Methylococcus capsulatus: one gene and its partner. The protein of the gene in region 1 interacts with the protein of each later gene in a pairwise test. Links are inferred from orthologs where the notes say so. Each region holds a gene or a part of one and is shown on either strand. Other genes may lie near its edges. The genes, in order: tsaE and rlmB.

Region 1 (3,316 bases):
AGAATAGCGCTTTTTTCAGCATTCCGCACAGCGCGCTTTCGCCCAGCCGATGCCTCCCGATTCGAACGACAGCCTGCCCACCGCACTTTTCACCGCCGCCCAGGTGCGGGCCATGGACCGCCATGCCATCGACAGGCTAGGGATTCCGGGACTGGAACTGATGCACCGAGCCGGCGCCGCGGCCTTCGAGGCACTGCGCCGGCGCTGGCCGGAGGCGAAGACTTTGTCGGTAGTATGCGGTCCCGGCAACAATGGCGGCGACGGCTATGTGATCGCTCGGCTGGCGCTGGCAGCGGGCTTCGACGTCCGCGCCTATCCTGTCGGCCCGGTCGAGCGACTGCGGGGAGATGCCGCAGCCGCGTTCGCGGAGTACCGGAACGCTGATGGACCGCTGCTGAACTTCATTCCACCCGGCTTCGAAGGCGCCGAGATCCTGGTCGACGCCCTGCTCGGCACCGGCCTGGACCGGGACGTGGCCGACGAATACGCTGCCGTCATCGACGCTGTCAACGATTTTCCCGGTACAGTGGTGGCCGTGGACATCCCCTCCGGACTCAACGCCGACACCGGGGCAGTGATGGGAAACGCGGTCTGTGCGGACCTGACGGTCAGCTTCATCGGCCTCAAACAGGGCCTGTTCACCGGCGCCGGCCCGGCGCACTGCGGCGAGATCGTCTTCGACGATCTGGACACGCCGCCGGAAATCCGTCTGGGACAAGCGCCTTCCTCACGCTTGCTGCGGAGCAATGACTTCGCCCTCCCGCCCCGGCGCCGGGATGCCCATAAAGGCCACTACGGGCATGTATTGGTGATCGGCGGAGAACGCGGTTACAGCGGCGCGGCACGGATGGCGGGCGAAGCGGCGGCACGGACCGGCTCGGGTCTGGTCAGCATCGCTACCCGGGCGTCTCACTCGCCCCTGCTGAACCTGGGCCGGCCGGAGCTGATGGTGCACGGCATCGAATCCGGCCGAGAGCTCGAGCCGCTGCTGCAGCGAGCATCGGTGCTGGCACTCGGTCCCGGCCTCGGGCAGAGCGAATGGGCGAAGGCGCTGTTCGACGCCGCGATCGCCTGCGGCAAACCGCTGGTGGTCGACGCCGACGCGCTGAATCTGCTGGCGGAGCACCCGCTCCAGTGCGACCGCTGGGTACTGACGCCGCATCCCGGCGAAGCCGCCCGCCTGCTCGGGCTTTCCGGCGCCGACATCCAGCGCGACCGCTTCGCCGCCGCGTCCGCCTTGCAGCGGCGCTACGGCGGCATCGCCGTGCTCAAGGGCGCCGGGACGCTGATCGCGGGACCGGATGGCGTCCCGCACGTGGCCCGCTGGGGCAATCCCGGCATGGCCAGCGGCGGCATGGGCGATGTGCTCACCGGGGTGATCGCGGGGCTTCTGGCGCAGCACGTGCCGCCCTTCGAAGCCGCCTGTCTGGGGGTACGGCTGCACGGCCAGGCCGGAGACCTGGCCGCCGCAGCCGGAGAGCGGGGTCTTCTTGCCGGCGACGTGATCGAGGCTTTGCGCACCTGCGTCAACCGATGATGCTATACCTTCCCGACGAGGAGGCGACGCTGGCCTTCGCCGCCCGCCTGCAGACGGCTCTGCCGCCCGGATATGTCGTGTTCCTCCACGGCAATCTGGGTGCCGGCAAGACCACCCTGGTGCGCGGCTATCTGCGCGCCTCCGGCTACCAGGGCACGGTGAAGAGCCCCACTTACACCCTGGTCGAGGAATACCCTCTGGGCGACCGCACCGTCTACCATTTCGACCTGTACCGCCTGAACGACCCGGAAGAACTCGAATGGATGGGCATCCGCGATTATTTCCGGCCGGACAGCCTGTGCTTCGTGGAATGGCCCGAAAAGGGCGAAGGCCTCCTGCCCTCGCCCGACCTGGAGGTATACCTGGAGCAGGAGAACACGGGAAGGCGGCTCCGAATCAGCCCGAATCCGTTCTGATCTCATCCGCTCCCTGCGCGTGATTAAAACCGCACCGCCGGGCCCTGCCGGAAACCCACGCATCCAGGCTGTATCGCCCGGCGCCGCCGAACAACAGCGGCAGGAGCATGGCGAGATACATCAGCGGCAGTTTGAAGTTGCCATGACCTTCATCGGTGATCGCATACCCTTGGGCCAAGTCCGAGAGGCTGGCCCAGTCTGAAGGCCAATGGACCGCGGCGATGGCGACGACGGTGAGGACGGCCAGGGCGAGGCTGAACAGCCGCGTCGCCACCCCCAGCGCCAAAGCGATGGCGCCGAGCAGTTCGAAACCGGTCGCCAGCCACCAGTTGACAGATGGCGGGAACAGATTGAAGGGAAATGGAAAGCTGAGATCGGCGAACCAGTTTTCCCCGTAAAGCTTCATCAACCCGGCCTCCCAGAACTCCCACGCGAGAAGCAGCCGGAGCAACAGCGGCGGCGCCCCCGAGGCTTGCGATTCCAGCCATCCCGACAACCACCGCAGCCTCGACGGCCCCAGAGGTTTCCGGTCTTCGCGCGATGCATCCGGGCGGCAAATTTCGAAGGATTCGTTCATGGCTGACCCCATTGGCATTGAACAAAAGGAGCGCGACGGGTACCCAGGATGGCCCCTTGCTCCCGCAATCGGACCAGAATGTCCATGCCGAACGCCATGAAGGCTTCCGGGTCGAGGAATTTCCAATCCGATGCCAGTTTCCGCAGCACAGTCCTACCGGACGAAGCGCCCGTCATCAGGCGCTCGACCAGTGCCGCCGCGGGCTCGTTGAGTTCGATGAAACGTACGGTGTAGGCCCGATCGCGGAAACCGAGCAGAGTTGCCGGCTCCTTCGATCCGCTGGGCCAAACCGGAGCTTCTGCAACGATCCGGTGGACCGGATAGGCGTAGCGCAGCAGCGCCATGGCAGGAGCGAATACAGGGAAGCCGTCCAGCAGGCTGCCATTCCCATCCAGCGGTTCGTCGGGAAGCCGATCTTTAGCGATGGCGAGATGGAGCTCCATCCATTCGAAATGAGCCAGCTCCGCCAGAAACGCCGGCTCCGGGGTCTCGTTCCATTCGTCCCGGAGGTAGGCCAGGAACTCGTCCGGAATCTGGCGGTACAGAGGCGAGAGGCAGTGATGCCCGGCGATGAACCTGCGGACCAGATCCTCCCAGCGCCGCGTTCCCAGCAGGGCGCGCGTGACGGGAAAGCAGCTCGCCAAGCTGTCTTCGATCTTGTTCCGCACCAGTTCCACGTAGATCCCGACACGCTCCACCGATACGCCGGCGGGCGGCGGGAAACGGGATGGGTCGCGAAGATGCCGGACGAATTCGCGCTGGTAGTCCTGAAAGACGAACAGGGAC
Region 2 (3,315 bases), 780 kb from region 1 along the record:
CCGCGCTCGGTTTTATGAGGCCGTCATGCGGTCCCACTCCCGTCTGACCTATACCCAGGTTGCACGCATGCTGGTCGATGGCGACAAAGCGCTCCGGCGGCAGTACCAAACGCTGCTGCCGCACCTGGAAAACCTTTATTCAGTCTATCGGGTCCTGCGGCGGGCGCGGGACGAGCGCGGCGCCATCGATTTCGAGACCCAGGAATCCCGGATCGTGTTCGGCGCCGGACGTAAGATCGACACCATCGTACCGGTCGTTCGGAATGATGCCCACCGTCTCATCGAAGAGTGCATGATCGCTGCTAACATGGCAACGGCCCGCTTCCTCGCGAAGAGCAAGGTGCCGCATTTGCTGCGCGTCCACGAGGGTCCGACGGCGGAGCGCCTGGCCGATCTGCGTACCTTCCTCGGGGAAGTCGGCTTGAGCCTGGGTGGCGGAGACAAACCCGAGCCCAGACATTATGCCGAGCTGATCGAAGCCATCCGAGGTCGGCCTGATGAGCACCTGGTGCAGACTGTGCTCCTTAGGTCGCTGGCGCAGGCCGTGTACAGTCCGGACAAGAAAGGGCATTTCGGCCTGGCTTCCGACGCCTATACCCATTTCACTTCGCCGATCCGGCGCTACCCCGACCTGCTGACACACCGCGCCATCAAACATGTCCTGAGTAAAGCCAAGGTCAGCGAATTCGCCTATTCCCACAACGATCTGGTGCTGGCCGGCGAACATTGCTCGACCTGCGAACGCCGCGCCGACGAGGCCAGCCGTGACGTCGTGAGCTGGCTCAAATGTGAATTCATGCTGGACAAGCTGGGCGAAGAGTTCGACGCCGTCATCTCGGCCGTCACCTCGTTCGGCTTTTTCGCGGAACTGCGCGACATCTTCGTGGAGGGACTGGTGCACATCTCCAACCTCGACAAGGATTTCTTCCACTACGATCCCATCGGTCATCGCCTCACCGGAGAGCGCACTGGCGTTCGATACCGGCTGGGGGATACCGTGCGGGTCAAAGTCGCCCGGGTCGATCTCGACGAGCGCAAGATCGACCTCGATCTGGTCAAGAAGACTGCCGAGGTCACCGAGCCACAGTCCAAGCGCAGAAAGCGCACCCGGAAGCGGGGCAAGAAATGACCGAAGCGCGCCGTGTCTGGGGCATTCACGCCGCTGAGGCGGCTCTGGAATACTCGCCCGACAAGATAGTCAAGGCCTGGCTGGACGATCATCGCATGCAAAACCGCCTCCAGGCCGTGGCGGTGCGGTTGGGCGAACTGGGGGTGGAGATTGTCCGGGCGGATCGGAAACAACTCGATCGCCTGGCCGATCCCCGTAAACACCAGGGCATCCTCATAGAACTCGATCTGCCGAGGGAGCAGGGAGAGGCCGAGTTGCTCGATGCACTGGATGCCGCCGATGGCCATCCGCTCTATCTCGTGCTCGATCACGTGCAGGATCCCCACAACCTCGGAGCTTGCCTGCGTACCTGCGATGCCGTGGGGGTGAAAGGGCTGGTGGTCACCAAGGACCAGTCGGTCGGGCTGACACCCACGGTGGCGAAGGTCGCTTCGGGCGCCGCCGAGACGGTGCCGGTCTACCGGGTGACGAACCTCGCCCGCTGTCTGGATCGATTCAAGCAGCGCGGCTACTGGGTGGCCGGGGCGGCGGGTGAGGCGGAGCAGACGCTGTATGAGCTGGATCTCCGCTTTCCGCTGGTCATCGTGATGGGCGCCGAAGGGGCAGGGCTGCGGCGCCTGACACGTGAGCGCTGCGACTTCCTGTTGCGGATACCGATGCTGGGCGGGGTGGAGAGTCTCAATCTTTCGGTGGCGACCGGCATAGTTCTGTATGAAGTGATGCGCCAAAGGAGGCAGGCGGCGCCCTGAACCGTCCCCCGGCGTCCATGGCCAACCGTGCCGTCAGCCCGTAAAATCCTTCTTGCGCCTCGCCGGCAGCCATAGAATCGCTCGAGGACTCCCTTACTGTGTCAGAACATTCGATTTCCGCAGTTTCCGCCGTCCAGGCCCTGAAGTGGTCGGACCGTGGCCTGGAGGTGCTTGACCAGCGCCTGTTGCCGGGAGATATGGTTTACCAGACTTTCGACACAGCGCAAGGTGTCGCGGAAGCGATCGCCAGCATGCGGGTCCGCGGGGCGCCCGCCATCGGCATCGCCGCGGCATATGGGGTGGTCCTCGGCGCGCGAGCCGCTTACGCTCGCGATCCCGCCCACTGGAAACGGGCGATCGAGGATGATTTCGCCGTGTTGGCACGATCCCGGCCCACCGCCGTCAATCTGTTCTGGGCGCTGGATCGCATGCGCGAGGCCATGGCCGCTATCGAAGGCGATCCGGTGCCGGCGCTCCTGGCCATAGCCCGCAGGATTCACGAAGACGATCTCGCCGCCAACCTGGCAATGGGCGAACTCGGCGCAGATATCCTGGCCGGATGTAAAGGGGTACTGACGCATTGCAACACGGGCGCGCTGGCGACCGGTGGATATGGCACTGCGCTGGGCGTGATCCGCAGCACTTGGCGGCGTGGCGCGCTGGAGCGAGTCTATGCCACCGAAACCCGACCCTGGTCCCAGGGGGCGCGGCTGACGGTCTGGGAACTCGGTCAGGACCGGATCCCGGCGACTCTGCTGGCCGATTCCGCCGCCGCCTGGTTGATGAAATCGGGTGCCGTACACTGGGTGGTCGTGGGTGCTGACCGGATCGCGGCCAACGGCGATGTCGCGAACAAGATCGGCACGTATTCGCTGGCGGTGCTGGCCAGACATCACGGAGTGAAGCTGATGGTGGTGGCACCGACCTCGACAGTGGACTGGGCGACGGCAGCTGGCGGGGACATCGTAGTGGAAGAGCGCGATCCGCGCGAGTTGCTGCATCCCGTCTTCCTCGGCAGCGACAGCGTGATCGACGCCTGGAATCCGGTGTTCGACGTGACTCCGGCAGCGCTGATCGACGCCATCGTCACGGAGGCGGGGGTGGTGGCGAATCCTTCGCCCCACACCATGGCGGCTCTGCGTGGAAAAGCCCGATGAATCTGTCTCTGCTTGCGATCGCTCTGGGTGGAGCCGTCGGGGCGTTGACGCGCTTCTGGGTTTCCAATGGCCTGTATGGTTGGCTGGGACGGGATTTTCCGCATGGAACCCTGTTCATCAACGTCAGCGGTTCGTTTCTCATGGGGCTTTTGTCGGTATTGATGGTCCAGCGTTTCGCTCTGGCGGCGGAATACCGGGCCGCCGCGCTGGTCGGCTTCCTCGGTGCCTACACTACGTTTTCGACGTTCTCCCTGGAGACGCTGGCACTGTTCGAGGAGGG

The links.
Region 2: the proteins of tsaE (region 1) and rlmB interact in binary tests that used the Escherichia coli proteins (3 or more experiments, as listed by UniProt). The link is inferred for Methylococcus capsulatus from one-to-one orthologs.

Annotation. Positions count from the first base shown.
Region 1 is NZ_CP104311.1:2,466,689-2,470,004, reverse strand. What follows is about bases 244-3,243. They hold tsaE (tRNA (adenosine(37)-N6)-threonylcarbamoyltransferase complex ATPase subunit type 1 TsaE), read left to right. Parts: upstream 244-1,533; coding sequence 1,534-1,953; downstream 1,954-3,243. Other genes in these bases: N4J17_RS12155 (DNA-binding domain-containing protein), read right to left, coding at 2,527-3,243; N4J17_RS12160 (DoxX family protein), read right to left, coding at 1,934-2,530; N4J17_RS12170 (NAD(P)H-hydrate dehydratase), read left to right, coding at 244-1,537. Also shown: more of N4J17_RS12170, read left to right, coding at 50-243; more of N4J17_RS12155, read right to left, coding at 3,244-3,316. UniProt on the Escherichia coli protein: Required for the formation of a threonylcarbamoyl group on adenosine at position 37 (t(6)A37) in tRNAs that read codons beginning with adenine.
Region 2 is NZ_CP104311.1:3,250,912-3,254,226, reverse strand. What follows is about bases 3-3,001. They hold rlmB (23S rRNA (guanosine(2251)-2'-O)-methyltransferase RlmB), read left to right. Parts: upstream 3-1,125; coding sequence 1,126-1,878; downstream 1,879-3,001. Other genes in these bases: mtnA (S-methyl-5-thioribose-1-phosphate isomerase), read left to right, coding at 1,977-3,001; rnr (ribonuclease R), read left to right, coding at 3-1,129. Also shown: more of rnr, read left to right, coding at 1-2; more of mtnA, read left to right, coding at 3,002-3,035; fluoride efflux transporter CrcB, read left to right, coding at 3,032-3,315. UniProt on the Escherichia coli protein: Specifically methylates the ribose of guanosine 2251 in 23S rRNA.